2 regions of the Aneurinibacillus thermoaerophilus genome follow, and region 1 is predicted to be linked to the other one. Evidence: riboswitches for the same ligand, from Rfam matches in the RefSeq annotation. Region 1 holds a riboswitch; the other holds the start of a gene.
What was found. Region 1 has a riboswitch for glycine ahead of gcvT (glycine cleavage system aminomethyltransferase GcvT). Riboswitches for the same ligand answer to the same signal wherever they lie in the genome.
Positions count from the first base shown of each region.

Region 2: another riboswitch for glycine. It lies ahead of K3F53_RS18230 (alanine/glycine:cation symporter family protein); the one in region 1 lies ahead of gcvT (glycine cleavage system aminomethyltransferase GcvT).

Region 1 is NZ_CP080764.1:2,435,985-2,443,950, forward strand. Features, by position in the region: gene K3F53_RS12685 (TraR/DksA C4-type zinc finger protein) at 1-744, opposite strand, end outside; gene gcvPB (aminomethyl-transferring glycine dehydrogenase subunit GcvPB) at 891-2,372, opposite strand; gene gcvPA (aminomethyl-transferring glycine dehydrogenase subunit GcvPA) at 2,365-3,717, opposite strand; gene gcvH (glycine cleavage system protein GcvH) at 3,721-4,113, opposite strand; gene gcvT (glycine cleavage system aminomethyltransferase GcvT) at 4,151-5,251, opposite strand; glycine riboswitch at 5,356-5,453, opposite strand; glycine riboswitch at 5,454-5,545, opposite strand; gene K3F53_RS12710 (hypothetical protein) at 5,924-6,106, opposite strand; gene K3F53_RS12715 (hypothetical protein) at 6,392-6,793, shown strand; gene K3F53_RS12720 (potassium channel family protein) at 6,862-7,248, shown strand; gene K3F53_RS12725 (YitT family protein) at 7,290-7,966, opposite strand, start outside.
Region 2 is NZ_CP080764.1:3,550,182-3,558,147, forward strand. Features, by position in the region: rRNA gene K3F53_RS18220 (16S ribosomal RNA) at 1-1,193, opposite strand, end outside; gene K3F53_RS18225 (hypothetical protein) at 1,906-2,172, opposite strand; glycine riboswitch at 2,468-2,592, shown strand; gene K3F53_RS18230 (alanine/glycine:cation symporter family protein) at 2,737-4,107, shown strand; gene speE (polyamine aminopropyltransferase) at 4,297-5,154, shown strand; gene K3F53_RS18240 (amino acid ABC transporter permease) at 5,369-6,016, opposite strand; gene K3F53_RS18245 (amino acid ABC transporter permease) at 6,047-6,703, opposite strand; gene K3F53_RS18250 (ABC transporter substrate-binding protein) at 6,775-7,629, opposite strand; gene K3F53_RS18255 (amino acid ABC transporter ATP-binding protein) at 7,658-7,966, opposite strand, start outside.

The DNA of each region.
Region 1 (7,966 bases):
ATCTTCTGTATAGTCTTCCAGCAAATCTGGATTGCCTAATACAGATACGACGCGGGCGTCATCCAGCATATCTTCGTATTTTTCATGTAGCGGATCCTCTGTATTAACCCCGATATAGTTGCCCTCCATATCCGCAAGCAAAAAGCCTTCAATCTCTTCCACATAGCCGACCGATTCTTCCGATTCCACATACATATCATTATAATCCAGGCGCGCCTGTTCCCCGAAATCAGAAGGGGTATCCGAAGTACCGTATCTCGCCACTTCTTGCATCGCATCTTCCGCATCATAAAACGTGGCATCCCACGTATCATAGGCGTACGCGGCAAACGGCGGGGCAAGTATATCCTCCTCCGCCGGACGACGGCGCGATACATACTCCTCTTCTGCATGCTGCACGCAGCGCAGCGCGGTCGGCAGCACCTCCAGCCGCTCGTACGGGATATCGGCACCGCATACTTCACACATACCGTACGTCCCTTTATCCATTGCCGTAAGCGCTCGCTCTATGTCGTGTATTTCTTCCTCGCTATGTTCATGTAATGCAATGTCTTTGCCTCGCTCAAACGTTTCGCTACCATGATCGGCCGGATGGTTGTCATAGTTGGACAGATCACCCACTGTTTCCTTCATGGCCGCCCGTCCAATACCATATGCATCATCCGCTTCAAGGCGTTTTTTTATATCCTGAAGCTGGGTCTCGAGCATGGAACGAAAATGAGAAAGCTCCCGGTCTGTTAACATCCCAGAGCATCTCCTTCCTGTCTAGAAATGTAAGCCACCCAACCGCGGCCCTTCTGAATCATAGTATCTGCACTCCGACATACAAAATACCACCCGTGCCGCAAAGGCAGGGTGGTATTTCTTACATTACATATCCAGCAACCCATTTATTCCTTTGTGTACCGCAATACAGGCTTGCGCGCGGCGAGCACCTCATCCAAGCGACCGACCACCGTATTATGTGGCGCCTCTTGTACGATTTCCGGCGTCTCTTCCACCTCTTTTGCAATCTGAATCATCGCTTCAATAAATTCATCGAGCGTTTCCTTCGACTCCGTTTCCGTCGGCTCAATCATGAGGCATTCTTCTACGATAAGCGGAAAATAAATCGTTGGCGGGTGATAGCCGAAGTCAAGCAGACGTTTTGCAATATCAAGCGTACGCACGCCCAATTTTTTCTGCCGCTTGCCTGAAAGAACGAACTCATGCTTGCAGATATGATCAAATGGCAGGTCATAATATTTTGCCAATTTGCGCATCATATAATTTGCATTCAAAACCGCGTGTTCGGACACAAGACGCAGCCCTTCCGGCCCCATCGTGCGGATATACGTATACGCACGTACGTTAATGCCGAAATTTCCATAATACGCCTTAACGCGGCCGATCGATTGCGGGCGGTCAAAATCAAGGCGATACATATCGCCTTCCTTGACCACAAGCGGCTTCGGCAAGAACGGAATCAGCTCTTTTTTCACGCCAACTGGACCAGACCCCGGGCCGCCACCTCCATGCGGCGTAGTGAACGTTTTGTGCAAATTCAAATGCACAACGTCAAATCCCATATCGCCCGGACGTGCCTTGCTGAGAATAGCATTCGCATTCGCGCCGTCATAATACAGAAGGCCGCCTGCTTCATGCACAACTTCCGCGATCTCTACAATGTTTTTCTCGAAAAGACCGAGCGTGTTCGGATTCGTGAGCATCAGTGCTGCCGTATCCGGGCCGACCACCTGGCGCAACGCCTCAATATCCACGAATCCATTCTTATCGGAAGGAACGGTTACGGTCGTAAAACCTGCTACGCTTGCGGACGCCGGATTTGTGCCGTGTGCTGAGTCTGGAACAATGACTTTCGTCCGATTCTCACCCCGGCTTTCGTGATAGGCGCGGATAATCATCAAACCGGTCCACTCACCCTGCGCCCCCGCCGCCGACTGAAGCGTAACGGCATCCATACCGGTAATTGCCGCCAAATCCCGCTGTAGTTCATACATCAGCTGTAGCGCGCCCTGTACCGTCTCTTCCGGCTGATACGGATGGATACATGCAAACCCCGGATAACGGGCCACATCTTCATTAATTTTCGGATTGTATTTCATCGTGCAGGAACCGAGCGGATAAAATCCGGAGTCAACGCCATGATTGCGTCTGGAAAGCTCCGTATAGTGGCGCATGAGCTGCAATTCACTTACTTCCGGCAGTTCCGCCGGCTTCTCGCGCAAATATTCTCCCGGAATGGCAGACGCAACATCGACTTCCGGCACATCGCACGCTGGAAGCGAATAGCCCACACGACCCGGTTTGCTCATCTCGAAAATCAACGCTTTATCTTTCGCAAGCTCCGTTCTCGGCATTGTTTTAAGCATAGCGCCCTCCCTCCAATCCTTTCACCAGTCGGTCAATTTCTTCTTTCGTTCTTAATTCCGTTACAGCAATGAGCATATGCTGTCCAAGTTCCGGATAATCGCGCGACAAATCAAAACCGCCGATAATCCGTTCCTTCAACAACTCTTTATTGATCTCGCATACCGGACGCGGTGTTTTGATAACAAACTCATTAAATACCGGGGAGCTGTACGCCACTTCGTACCCTTCCAATTTTTCGATTTCCCTTTTCGCATATTGCGTTTTCTGTACATTCAAAAGGGCCATCTCCTGTACACCCTGCTTGCCGAGCGCGGTCATTGCCACCGCCGCCGCCAGCGCATTCAATGCCTGATTCGAGCAAATGTTAGATGTCGCTTTCTCCCGACGAATGTGCTGCTCGCGCGCCTGCAACGTCAATACAAAACCACGGCGCCCGCGTTCATCTTTCGTCTGGCCGACAATCCGACCCGGAATCTGACGCATCAACTCTTTTTTCACTGCGAAATAGCCGCAATGCGGTCCGCCGAAAGCCATCGGAATCCCGAACGGCTGTGCATCACCAACAACCACGTCAGCTCCGAACTCTCCCGGCGGCTTAAGGATGCCCAGCGCAAGTGGATTGGCGCTTACAACGAACAGCCCGCTATGTTTGTGTGCAATTTGCTCAATGCTTGCCAGCTCTTCGATTCCACCCAAAAAATTTGGATACTGTACAAGAACAGACGCCGTATTCTCATCAACCGCTTTCGCAAGCTCATCCAAATCAGTCAGTCCATTTTTCAAGCCAACTTCGACCACTTCCAGCCCCTGGCCTTTCGCGTATGTCCGCAAAATAGAACGGGCTTCCGGATGCACGGCGCGGGAAATGACAACTTTTTTGCGCTTCGTTTTACCGGCCGTCATCGCCGCTGCTTCCGCTAGCGCGGTCGCTCCGTCATACATGGACGAATTCGCTACTTCCATGCCAGTTAATTCGCAAATCATCGTCTGAAATTCAAAGATAGCCTGCAATTCACCCTGGCTAATCTCTGGCTGATACGGCGTATAAGCGGTATAAAACTCCGAGCGGGAAATCACATGGTTCACTACACTCGGAATATAATGGTCGTACGTGCCAGCGCCAAGGAAGCAGACGTAATCGAGCGCATTTACGTTTTTCCCTGCCAGTCGACTCATATATTTGGTTAGCTCCGCTTCCGGAATGGCTTCCGGAATGTCAAGCTCTCCTTTAAAACGCACCTCTTCCGGAATATCAGAGAAAAGCTCCGCCACATCTGAAATGCCGAGCTCCGCCAGCATTTCCTGACGATCGGCTTCCGTAGTTGGAAGGTATCGGTATTTCACGACTTACTCCTCCTCTTTGATAAACGCTTCGTACTGTTCTGCTGTCATCAATTGCTCAAGTTCTTCCGGATTGGACATTTTTACAATAACCATCCAGCCTGCGCTATACGCATCGTGATTGATTGTTTCTGGCGCTTCTTCCAGCGCACCATTTACTTCTACCACTTCTCCACTTATCGGCGAATAAATATCGGATACTGCTTTAACCGATTCGACGGTACCCATGCTCTTGTTCGCTTTCACAACAGCACCTTCTTCCGGCAGTTCGATAAATACGATATCGCCGAGCTGTTCTTGGGCAAAATGCGTGATGCCGACACGTACCTGTTCTTTATCGAGCACCTCTACCCATTCATGTTCGTTGCTGTATTTAAAAGCTGCTTTTACTTTGCTCATACTTACATCCTCCGGGTTTCTTTGTTTATTTTTTGTCTTATATTTTGGGCCGCTTATAAAACGGCGTGCTAACGACTTTAGCTTTGAGGCGTTTGCCGCGGATTTCTACGTCCACTTCCGCACCAAGATCGCTATACTCCCGCTTAATCAGCGCAAGTCCGACATTTTTCTTCAGCGTCGGCGACTGTGTACCGGTGGTTACTTCCCCGATTTTTTCTTCTCCCGCATACACCGGGTAGTGCGAGCGCGGAATCCCCCGTTCAATCATTTCGATGCCAACCAGCTTACGCGGTGCTCCGCTTTCTTTTTGCCGCTTCAACACCTCCTGGCCGATAAATGGAACCGGCTTGTCAACCTTAACCGCAAAACTGAGCCCAGCTTCAATCGGGCTAATGTCTTCGCTTAACTCCTGCCCGTACAGCGGCAAACGGGCTTCAAATCGCAGCGTGTCCCGCGCTCCAAGCCCGCACGGCAAAACGTCATCTCCGCCCACTTCCAGGATGTTCTTCCATAATACGCGCGCATCTTCCGGTTTGACATATATCTCGAAACCGTCCTCTCCTGTATATCCGGTGCGGGATACAAGCGCGCATACACCTGCTAGTTTCACCTCTGGCTTAAAGTGAAAGAAACGGATTTCAGATAAATTGGTATCTGTGAGTTTTTGGAGCACCTGTTCGGCCATGGGCCCCTGTAAAGCGAGCTGGGCCGTTTCATCTGATATATTACGCAAAATCATGTCGCCTTCCGCGTGCTGCTGCATCCAGGCTACGTCTTTCTCGATATTGGCCGCGTTAATGACCAGCAAATAATGATCTTCGCTCAACTTATATACCAGCAAATCGTCGACCGTACCACCGTTCGGATAACACATAATAGAGTACTGTGCTTGGCCTACGGCTAGCTTCGAAGCATCGTTTGTCGTGATTTTCTGTATGAATGCGAGCGTATCCTTCCCTTTCACTTCCACTTCGCCCATGTGCGACACATCAAACAGGCCCGCTTTTGTACGTACCGCTTCGTGTTCTTTTTGAATGCTAGAAAACTGGACAGGCAGTTCCCAACCACCGAAATCAATCGTTTTAGCCCCGTATTCCCGGTACAAGGGGTAAATAGGCGTTCGTTTTAAGGCTGACATCGTGTATAAGACCTCCCTTGTTTGTCGCTGGCTAATTAAGAAAAGCTCGCAGGCATTGCCACTCGCCCTTTTTCCATAAAAAAGGACAGAAATAGGGTATCATCCCCATCTCTGTCCTTTGTACCTGAGAGCTACCCGGCTTCTCAAAGCGCCGGTTTCCCCTTTGGTGGCCCGCTCAAAGCGCGAGCTCTCTCCAGAGGCGCGTCCCGCAGAGGTACTTTTGCCTGAGAGATTGATAAGGTGGGTTTGCTCCTTCGGCGACGCATCAAGCGCGTTCTCTCCCTCTGCTTTCATCCGCACGATATTTTATTATTGGCAAAAATCAAATATGTAATCCTTTTCTATGGTACCATGAATTTTAAAAAATGCAATGCTTTTTTTGATAAAATCTTAACAAAAAACAAAAAACAGCTATAAACATTTGTTTTTAAAACAAAAAAATAATATATCTCTTCTAAAAACATGAGAAAAGTGATGTAAACTCGAACATTATCATTCTTTCTTGTTCTCCGTTCCACACGCTTCTCTTCTTTGGAAATAAATAGGCAATGGAAACACCCCACGCGCCTTTCTCTTGTATTACGGTATAAACCGAAATTTGAAAAACTTACTTCTTCAACTCCCTCACCTAACAAAAAATGGAACGCACAAGCCCCGTTTCTTCTGGTGCATCTATTTCTTATTACGTCTCGGCTCGAAGACACATGTATATATAGGTTCCGTCTTGGTTAATACGATGCAATCGCCTTCCACCTCGATCTCAATCGTTCCATATCCCAGAATTTCTTGAATCTCCGGTGGCAGTACTAAATTCCCCTGTTCATCGATCCGGCCAAGCAACGGTTTTTTTTCCATTGATATGTGTGTCCCTCCTTATGGCCTGAAAGTTTCAACTGCTCCCACCCACGCTAATAGTAAAGGTAGGGAGAGCCTGTGCAATTTTAGTTATTCTACCTTTCTTATCCATTATTTCATCTCTTTCTTGCGGATTCAACACCTAAAATATAAGCCTTATATCCTGTTACTATAGAATTATTTTACTAAATCTCAGCGGAGAGCGGAGGAAAAAGTAAATAAAAAACCTTATTATAAAAGTATCCAAAAACCCTTTGTATAAGAAAAAGGAGGGGGGATAGACAGATGTTGTCAAACTGCGCCGCATGCGGCAAAGTATTTATGAAATTTTCAAAACCCGTATGTCCCGACTGCGCAAGCAAAGAGCTGGATACTGCGAAACGCATTCGCGATTATTTAAAGCAGAAAGAAAAACGGAATGCTCCCCTAATCCAGGTTTCTCAAGATCTTGACATTCCGGTTCGTTATATCGAGTACCTGATTCGCCAGAAATACTTTGATCTTGCACGCTACCCAAACTTACAATACCAATGTAAAAACTGTGATACGCTCATCTCATCCGGTGAATATTGTGCAGCATGTGCTGAAACATTGCGTAATCATTTGCTCAGCGTACAAAAAGACAAGACAAAATCCGATAAACAAAACGACGAGTCCCACGAAAATTTCTATAGATCACGGCTATAACTTTCTCGCTTCAGCATACACATGTACAAATACACTCTCTACTATGTGTATGTAACGGATGTGAGGAAATGAAATCGACAATCGCGGGACAGAAAACTTGGTATAATTTTTTATTATTATTTCTGCTCTATATGAATCTCGTGCTTTCTTTCGGTCTCGTGTACTGCGCGCTTGAATGGCTGGGACTTGGGTTTATTCTTGATCATTACGCCTCAGCAGCGCATCAAAACCAATGGTATGACCGGATTACCCGGTCCTTTTATTTTAGCGCGATAACACTTCTCTCCGTCGGGTATGGCGACTTAAGTCCTTTTGGTCTTGCGCGCGGCGTCGCAATGATCGAAGCGATGGTAGGATATGTGCTGCCGGCCGCCCTCGTCATTCGATATGTTATTCCTCCGATCGCTCCCCCTAAACGGTTTCGGCTTCCATCTCACCGCAAGCCGGAAAAGTAAAAAGACGAGGCATGCCAAAGCTTTTGCCCCGTCTTTTTGCTTTAATGAACGTTCAGCTTTTTAAAGTTTCCACCTTTTACGTTATGGATTGAGCCGACTGCAAGAAACGCCGCTTCATCTATATCTTCGATGATCGCTTTAAGCTTTGCTTCTTCCAGACGGGTAATTACGCAGAAAATGACTTTTTTATTGTCCCCTGTATATCCGCCTTCCCCATTCAAATACGTAACGCCCCGGCCCAAGCGCGCGAGCAAGGCCTCACCGATTTCTTCATATTTATCGCTAATAATCCACACCGAACGCGATTCATCCAACCCTTGGATTGTCACATCGATCATTTTAAACGCGATATAATACGCGATCAGCGAATACATAGCGCGATCCCAGCCAAATACAAATCCGGCGCTACCCAAGATAAAAATATTGAAAAACATAACCGTTTCCCCGACAGAAAACGGCATTTTTTTGTTAAACAAAATAGCGACAATTTCTGTACCATCAAGCGAACCACCGTAACGGATCACCATTCCCACACCGATGCCCAAGATGATTCCGCCAAACACAGCCGCAAGCAACGGATCAGCCGTCACTTTCTGAACCGGATGGAGAAGCGTTGTACCTAACGACATCACTGCAACGCCCAGCAATGTGGATATGGCAAACGTTTTTCCAATTTGTTTATATCCGACAAAAAGAAATGGAAGATTAAGAAAAAATA
Region 2 (7,966 bases), 1.1 Mb from region 1:
GACGTCATCCCCACCTTCCTCCGTCTTGTCGACGGCAGTCTCCTTAGAGTGCCCAACTGAATGCTGGCAACAAAGGACAAGGGTTGCGCTCGTTGCGGGACTTAACCCAACATCTCACGACACGAGCTGACGACAACCATGCACCACCTGTCACCGCTGTCCCGAAGGAAGCCTCCATCTCTGGAGGGGTCAGCGGGATGTCAAGCCCTGGTAAGGTTCTTCGCGTTGCTTCGAATTAAACCACATGCTCCACCGCTTGTGCGGGTCCCCGTCAATTCCTTTGAGTTTCAGCCTTGCGGCCGTACTCCCCAGGCGGAGTGCTTATTGCGTTAGCTGCGGCACTGAGGAGGTGAACTCCCCAACACCTAGCACTCATCGTTTACGGCGTGGACTACCAGGGTATCTAATCCTGTTTGCTCCCCACGCTTTCGCGCCTCAGCGTCAGTTACAGGCCAGAGAGCCGCCTTCGCCACTGGTGTTCCTCCACATCTCTACGCATTTCACCGCTACACGTGGAATTCCGCTCTCCTCTCCTGCACTCAAGCTCCCCAGTTTCAGATGGCCCTCCACAGTTGAGCCGTGGGCTTTCACACCTGACTTAAGAAGCCGCCTGCGCGCGCTTTACGCCCAATAATTCCGGACAACGCTTGCCCCCTACGTATTACCGCGGCTGCTGGCACGTAGTTAGCCGGGGCTTTCTCGTCAGGTACCGTCAGACCGGGAGGTCATCCCGGCGGTTCTTCCCTGACAACAGAGTTTTACGATCCGAAGACCTTCCTCACTCACGCGGCGTTGCTCCGTCAGACTTTCGTCCATTGCGGAAGATTCCCTACTGCTGCCTCCCGTAGGAGTCTGGGCCGTGTCTCAGTCCCAGTGTGGCCGTTCACCCTCTCAGGTCGGCTACGCATCGTCGCCTTGGTAGGCCGTTACCCCACCAACTAGCTAATGCGCCGCAGGCCCATCTGTACGCGGCTCAAAGGCCTTTCCATGCCGAACCATGCGGTTCGGCATCCTATCCGGTATTAGCTCCGGTTTCCCGGAGTTATCCCGGTCGTACAGGCAGGTTGCCTACGTGTTACTCACCCGTCCGCCGCTAACCTCAGGAATGCAAGCACTCCATCGGTTCGCTCGACTTGCATGTATTAGGCACGCCGCCAGCGTTCGTCCTGAGCCAGGATCAAACTCTCCAAAAAAGTTGAAGATTGATACGCAAGCTCGTAAGCTAGCTCATAAAGTAAAGAATGTTTTTCGGGCCCCATAAAAGTGCCTGAAATCAACTTTGAAGCTGACCTTCACTTTCATGGGATATTTAACTCGCACACAAACGAGTGTCACTGTTCAGTTTTCAAGGAACTTCTTTTTCATTTTCACCGCGTTCCAGCGGCGACTTTTTCATCTTATTATAACCTAAGATTTTTGTCAACAACTTTTTTTGTTTTTTATTCTAATTCTTCACTGTGCTTGGCAACAACCTTTTATTATAACAAAAAGGATTAGTTGATGCAAAGTTTTTAATTTGTTACAGCGATAGTTTTCATTTTATCACACCTTCGATATAAAATGCAAATCGAGTGAAGACAATCGGTCTTTTCATTTCATGTCGTTACATAGCATGTACTATGGCCTCTGTTGGCTACAGTATGGACTTTGTTTTGTTTGGTAAACTCATCCAAAGAACGTTGGCCTCCTATGAGGTTCGTTTCGTATTCCTCAGGCCAAAGGTTTGCCGCCGACTTCCTTCAGATTCGACCTCGAAGTCGACATCCTTGTCTTAAGTTAATGGCTACTACTGCCTTCGCCATTCAGGACTTGAACCCTATAGATGACCCCCATGCCGAGCGCACCAAAAAATGGCCGCTTTTAAAAGGCCATTTTTTCCCTCAAAACTATATATACTGTACCTTCCTAATTCTGTGGCTGCTGCATCTGCGCTACACGTCTGCGTACTTCCTCCAATTGCTCCACCATCTCAGCGACAGCGCGCTGATTTTCGCTTGTATTCGCTTGTGCGATTGCACGTTCTGCCTGTTCAATAGCATTTTGAGCGCCTTCAAGCGCTTGCTGGGTAGGGTGGGATTGCATCTGAGCCGCAGCATTCTTTGCCTGCTCTACCGCGTTTTGCGCCTGAGAAATCGGGTTTTGCGTCTGTATGCTGGATTGTTGATTATCCATGTGATTGCCTCCTGCTCACATTTTTTCTGTATTTAATATAAGCACCTATCATTTTCTTTATCCGTCATTCTCCCATTAAAACCTTTTACCAAAAATATTTTCAATCAATTTAAATTTCATTTAACCTCTTGATTTCTCATTTTTATTTCCTATAATTTAACTTATTAATCAAATATATATTTCGGATGAACCATGCAGGAGAAGATGAACCGTGATTCACTGGTTTGTCTACCGACGGGGCAAGAAGCAAAAGCTTCGAAACTCTCAGGTCTTGGGATCAAGTAGAACTGTATGGGGACGAAACTCTGGAGAGACCCCCTCCGCTTCCACACTAATGAAACGGAGGAAAAAGGGCACCGAAGGAGCAAGTCTGCGCCACCGCGCAGATAATCTCTCAGGTAAAAGGACAGGGATTACAAAAAAGAAAAAAAGGCCAATCTTTACTTTATTTTATGGAAAGGCGTTCTTTCACCATTTATTCTCTACCTTGCCATATCTCCAGAGACCATTTTATCCACAGGATAAAATGGTTTTTTTATTTCTAAAAAGGAAAGGGAACGGCAAATGGATGCTCTAGCAAAACTACTTGACAAAATCAACGGATACGTATGGGGAATGCCTACGCTCATTCTCTTGGCCGGAACAGGCCTTCTGCTCACTGTGCGTCTGCGTGGCCTCCAATTCACGAAACTTGGATATGCACTAAGCCTAGCTTTTGGCAGAAAACAGGACAAAACATCAGAAGGGGATATTAACCATTTCCAAGCGCTTATGACGGCTCTTGCCGCTACAATCGGAATAGGAAACATCGCGGGTGTAGCCACGGCAATTACCACCGGAGGGCCTGGTGCAATTTTTTGGATGTGGCTTACAGCCCTGTTCGGTATGGCGACCAAATACTCAGAAGCCATTCTAGCCGTCAAATACCGAGTAAAAGGAAAAAACGGGGAATACTCAGGCGGTCCCATGTACTATCTGGAACATGGACTAGGAAAAAAATGGCTGGCTGTGCTATTTTCTCTTTTCGGAATTTGCGCTTCCTTCGGCATCGGCAATATGGTGCAGGCTAATTCCGTCGCGGAAGCGGTAAAAATAAACTTCTCGGTTCCCCCAGTCATTACCGGTATTGCACTTGCCGTTCTCACTGCCTTTGTCATTCTCGGCGGCGTGCAGAAAATCGGGCAGGTAACAGGCGTGCTGGTTCCTTTTATGGCTATCTTTTATATTACAGCAGGAGTTGTGATCATACTTGTTCATATTGAGCACGTCCCTGACGCGATCGCTGCCATTTTGTCCGGCGCTTTTAACGGTACAGCGGCTGCTGGAGGTTTCCTCGGTGCGACAGTAGCCCAAGCGATTCAAATGGGGGTTGCACGCGGCGTTTTCTCGAATGAAGCTGGTCTTGGCAGCGCTCCAATCGCCGCGGCCGCGGCAAAAACCGATTCGCCCGCAAAACAGGCGCTTGTTTCAATGACAGGAACGTTTATTGATACGATTATCGTCTGTTCAATTACCGGACTAGCGCTTGTTACAACCGGCGTCTGGGAAATGGGCAAAACAGGCGTAGAAGCGACAACGCTTGCGTTCCGTAGCGTGTTCGGCAGTACCGGAAGCGTCATTTTAGCAGTTTCGATTATTCTATTCGCTTACTCCACGATTCTTGGTTGGGCGTATTACGGCACCAAATGTATCGAATACCTTCTGGGCCGCAAAGCCGTATGTTATTACCAAGCTATTTTCATTATCGTTATCGCCTTTGGTTCGGCGCTTAAGCTTCATATTGTCTGGACGTTTTCCGATATTGCTAACGGCTTAATGGCTATTCCAAATCTTATCGGTCTGATTGGATTAAGCGCAGTAGTTGTAGCTGAGACCCGACGATTTCTTGCTTCCGAAGCAAAACCGAGAAAAGAAAACACGAACCAAGCTCTATGATGATAGGAAAAGTAAAAACCTTTGAATTGTCTGCGCTTTTCCGTTATGATACCCTAAAAGAGGGACATTGCTGTTTTCTCCCGGGGACTTAAACCTTGAGGAAAGGAACTCTGTGTCTCTTTTTGTTTATATTAATGACATCATGTGAAATACATTACTTTTTTGCGAAGATCATACAAGGAGGTAGAAATGAAGCAAACACCGAACTACATTGAGAAAAAAGATGATGTATTATGGCTTACGGAAGATGAGCGCGAAAATTTGAAAATAAGCTACCGCATTAAAGAAATCGTCGCCTCGGAATCTTCTCCTTTCCAACATGTGATGATCCTTGACTCATATGATTTCGGTAGAATGCTGGTGCTTGACGGCGTTGTACAGACGACTTCAATTGACGGGTTTATATACAATGAAATGATTACCCATGTGCCGTTGCATTTCCACCCGAACCCTAAACGCGTTCTTATTATCGGGGGCGGCGATTGTGGCGCAGCGCGCGAAGTGACAAAGTACAAAAATGTGGAACAAATCGACATGGTTGAGTTGGACGAACTGGTAGTCAAATTCTGCAAAGAACACTTGCAGGAAGTTTCCGGGAATCTCTCTGACCCGCGCGTTCGTTTTATTTACAATGATGGCGTCGCCTTTGTCAAAGACATTGAAAATCACTACGATGTTATTATTGTGGATTCGTCTGATCCGATCGGGCCGGCGAAACAATTGTTTGAGTTGGATTTCTATAGAAATATCCACCGCGCTCTCAAAGAGGATGGCATTATGGTTTGCCAAAGTCAGTCGCCGATTTTCCACTTTGATGTTCTACAGCAATCATATAAGCATATCAGCGATCTCTTCCCGTTAACCAAACTGTACACTGCCGTTGTCCCGACATATCCGGGAGGGATGTGGACGTTTACAATGGGATCAAAAGTATATGAAAAACCGGTAGAACATGCTTTCCAGCAAGATACGAAATACTTTAATAAAAATATTCTCGACGCTTGTTTCCAGCTTCCACAGTTTCTAATCCAAAAATTACAGGCCTAGCGCTGGGCCTGTAATTTTTTGTTCCAGAATCATTTGACAATACACAGACTTAAATAAGCCTCCTATTATTTCTCGCCCGCTGACGTCTATTTGCCGAAGTTGGGCTGTACGCCTGGGCAGGCATTGCAACGGATACATACACATAAGAAAACGAGGCGGCACAGATGCTACGGCACCCCTTCGGGCAAGTGCATCCATCCCCTCGTTTTTTGCCTTAACGAGAATGTTCCAACCGCCGCGCAATAAGCGACAGGCTGAAGTTAACGACGAAATACAATAAAGCGATTAACAGCAGAATCGGGATAACATATGAATAATTAGTATTGTAAATAACCTGTCCATTGTGCATCAATTCCGGAAGAGCAATGATAATTGCCAGCGAAGTATCCTTCAACAGCGAAATAAACTGACTAACGATCGGTGGAATCATACGACGCAATGCCTGTGGTAAGATAATGTAGCGAAGGGCTTGCCCGTACGTTAAACCAGACGCACGCGCAGCCTCAATTTGTCCTTTATCCACCGACATCAGACCGCTTCGGACAACCTCGGAAATCATCGCCGATTCGAAAATTGTTAGCCCTACTACTGCCGCGCTGAATACCCCCAGTTTAATTCCGACATCACGCAAGGCAAAATATACAAAGAAAATAATTAAAAGCAATGGCAGATTCCTAATCATTTCCACCCATACAAATAACAGTTGCGATAACACCGGGATTTTTGTATATCGAATAATCGCCACAATAATTGCAATCACAAATGAAAGCAAAATTGCCAGCGCTGCTACTTCAAGCGTTACCAGAAATCCTTCCAGCAAATAACGCAAATTCGGCCAACTGTACGCACCAGCAAAATCCATAAACTTCACTCCTTTTCCTCTCCACTACATTCAGGCATGCTTCAGGCGACGCTCCAACCAATTCACCAGAATAGAAAGTGGTACCGTAATGGTTAGATAGAAAAAGCCGACAAGAATATACGTATCGAAAACATTAAGCGTATTGGAAGCGACAATATCCGCATGATACATCAAGTCCATTCCCGCAATAACACCTAGGATAGATGAGTTTTTAACAAGGTTAATAAACTGGTTACCAAGCGGAGGGATAACAATTCTAAAAGCCTGTGGCAAAATAACGTAACGCATCGCCTGAATATAGGTCAGACCGGAAGCACGAGCAGCTTCCATTTGGCCTTTCGAAATTGAATGAATTCCGGCTCGGATAGCTTCCGAAATAAAAGCGGCCGTGTAAACTGTAAGGCCAAGTGTGCCTGCGGTGAATGCGCCAATTTGAATGCCGAGCGAAGGCAAACCAAAGAAAAAGAAGAATACTTGAATTAATAAAGGAGTATTACGAATGAATTCAACATAACACCGCCCGATAATAACCAGAATGCGAAAAGGCGAGATGCAAAAAATGGCGAGCATAGTGCCCAACGCTAAGCTCGCGATCAATGAGATGAAACTAACTTTCAACGTTGTGATCAGACCGCTAATATACTCAGTTCGGTATTCAGACAAGATTTCAAATATTGTTTGCAGCATACGTTCTGTTCCTTTCCTCCGGAAAGATGAAAAGGGCCTGCGGCCACCGCGCCGTCAGGCCCCTTCTTCCCCTATTTTTTCTGCGGCTTTTCGCCAAACCATTTTTCGTAAATCTTGTCATACTCACCGGAAGACTTCAGTTCCGCGAGCATTTCATTGATCGTTTTCAGCATCTCGGTGTCGCCTTTGCGAACTGCAATACCGTATGGTTCATCCGTAAATAGGCCTCCCACCAGTTTGAAATTCGGATCTTCTTTCTGCATACCAAGCAGAATGGAGTTATCCGTTGTAAGAGCGTCGCCTTTTTTCGATTTCAGCGCCGTAAACGCTTCTGCATAATTCTCATACTCAGCTACTTTCGCCTGCGGAGCTTTTTGGCGAATATTTTTCGCAGAAGTGGAACCTTTCACCGCGATAACCGTCTTGCCATTCAAATCCTGTATGCCTGTAATCGGAGAATTTTTCGGAACGAGCAAGGACTGGCCTGCTTCAAAATACACATCGGAGAAGTCAACCGTTTTCTTACGTTCTTCCGTAATGGTCATAGTCGCGATAATCGCATCAATATCACCATTTTTCAGCATTGGAATACGCGTCTTAGACGTTACTTCTTTCAGTTCAATCTTCGTCTCATCACCCATGATTTTTTTTGCTAGCGCTTTCGCTATGTCAATATCAAATCCTTTTACTTGACCATCAACCGGATCTTTCTTGCCGAACAGGTTCGTGTCATACTTTACACCTACGATCAGCTTGCCACGTTCTTTCGCCGCGGCTACTGCGCTTTTTTCTGCGCTCCCGTCGCTTGCCGCCGAACCCGCATCCGCTGGTTTGCCCGCTTCCTGCTTACCGCCGCAAGCCGCAAGCATAACAGACATGACCAGCATAAAAATAAGGCTTAAAATCGATATTTTTTGCTTCACCATGTAAAACCCCCTTTATAAATTGCATAAATTAATGGTTCAACAGGCGACTCAAGAAGATGCGCGCTCGTTCTTCCTTCGGATTTGCGAAGAACTCTTTCGGCTCGCCAACTTCTACAATTTGCCCGTGATCCATAAACACCACACGATCGGCTACTTCCTTGGCGAATCCCATTTCGTGGGTCACGACTACCATAGTCATGCCCTCTCTTGCCAAGCTTTTCATCACTTCCAGCACTTCGCCGATCATTTCCGGGTCAAGCGCGGATGTCGGTTCATCAAACAGCATAATCTTCGGCTGCATTGCAAGTCCCCGCGCGATTGCCACCCGCTGCTGCTG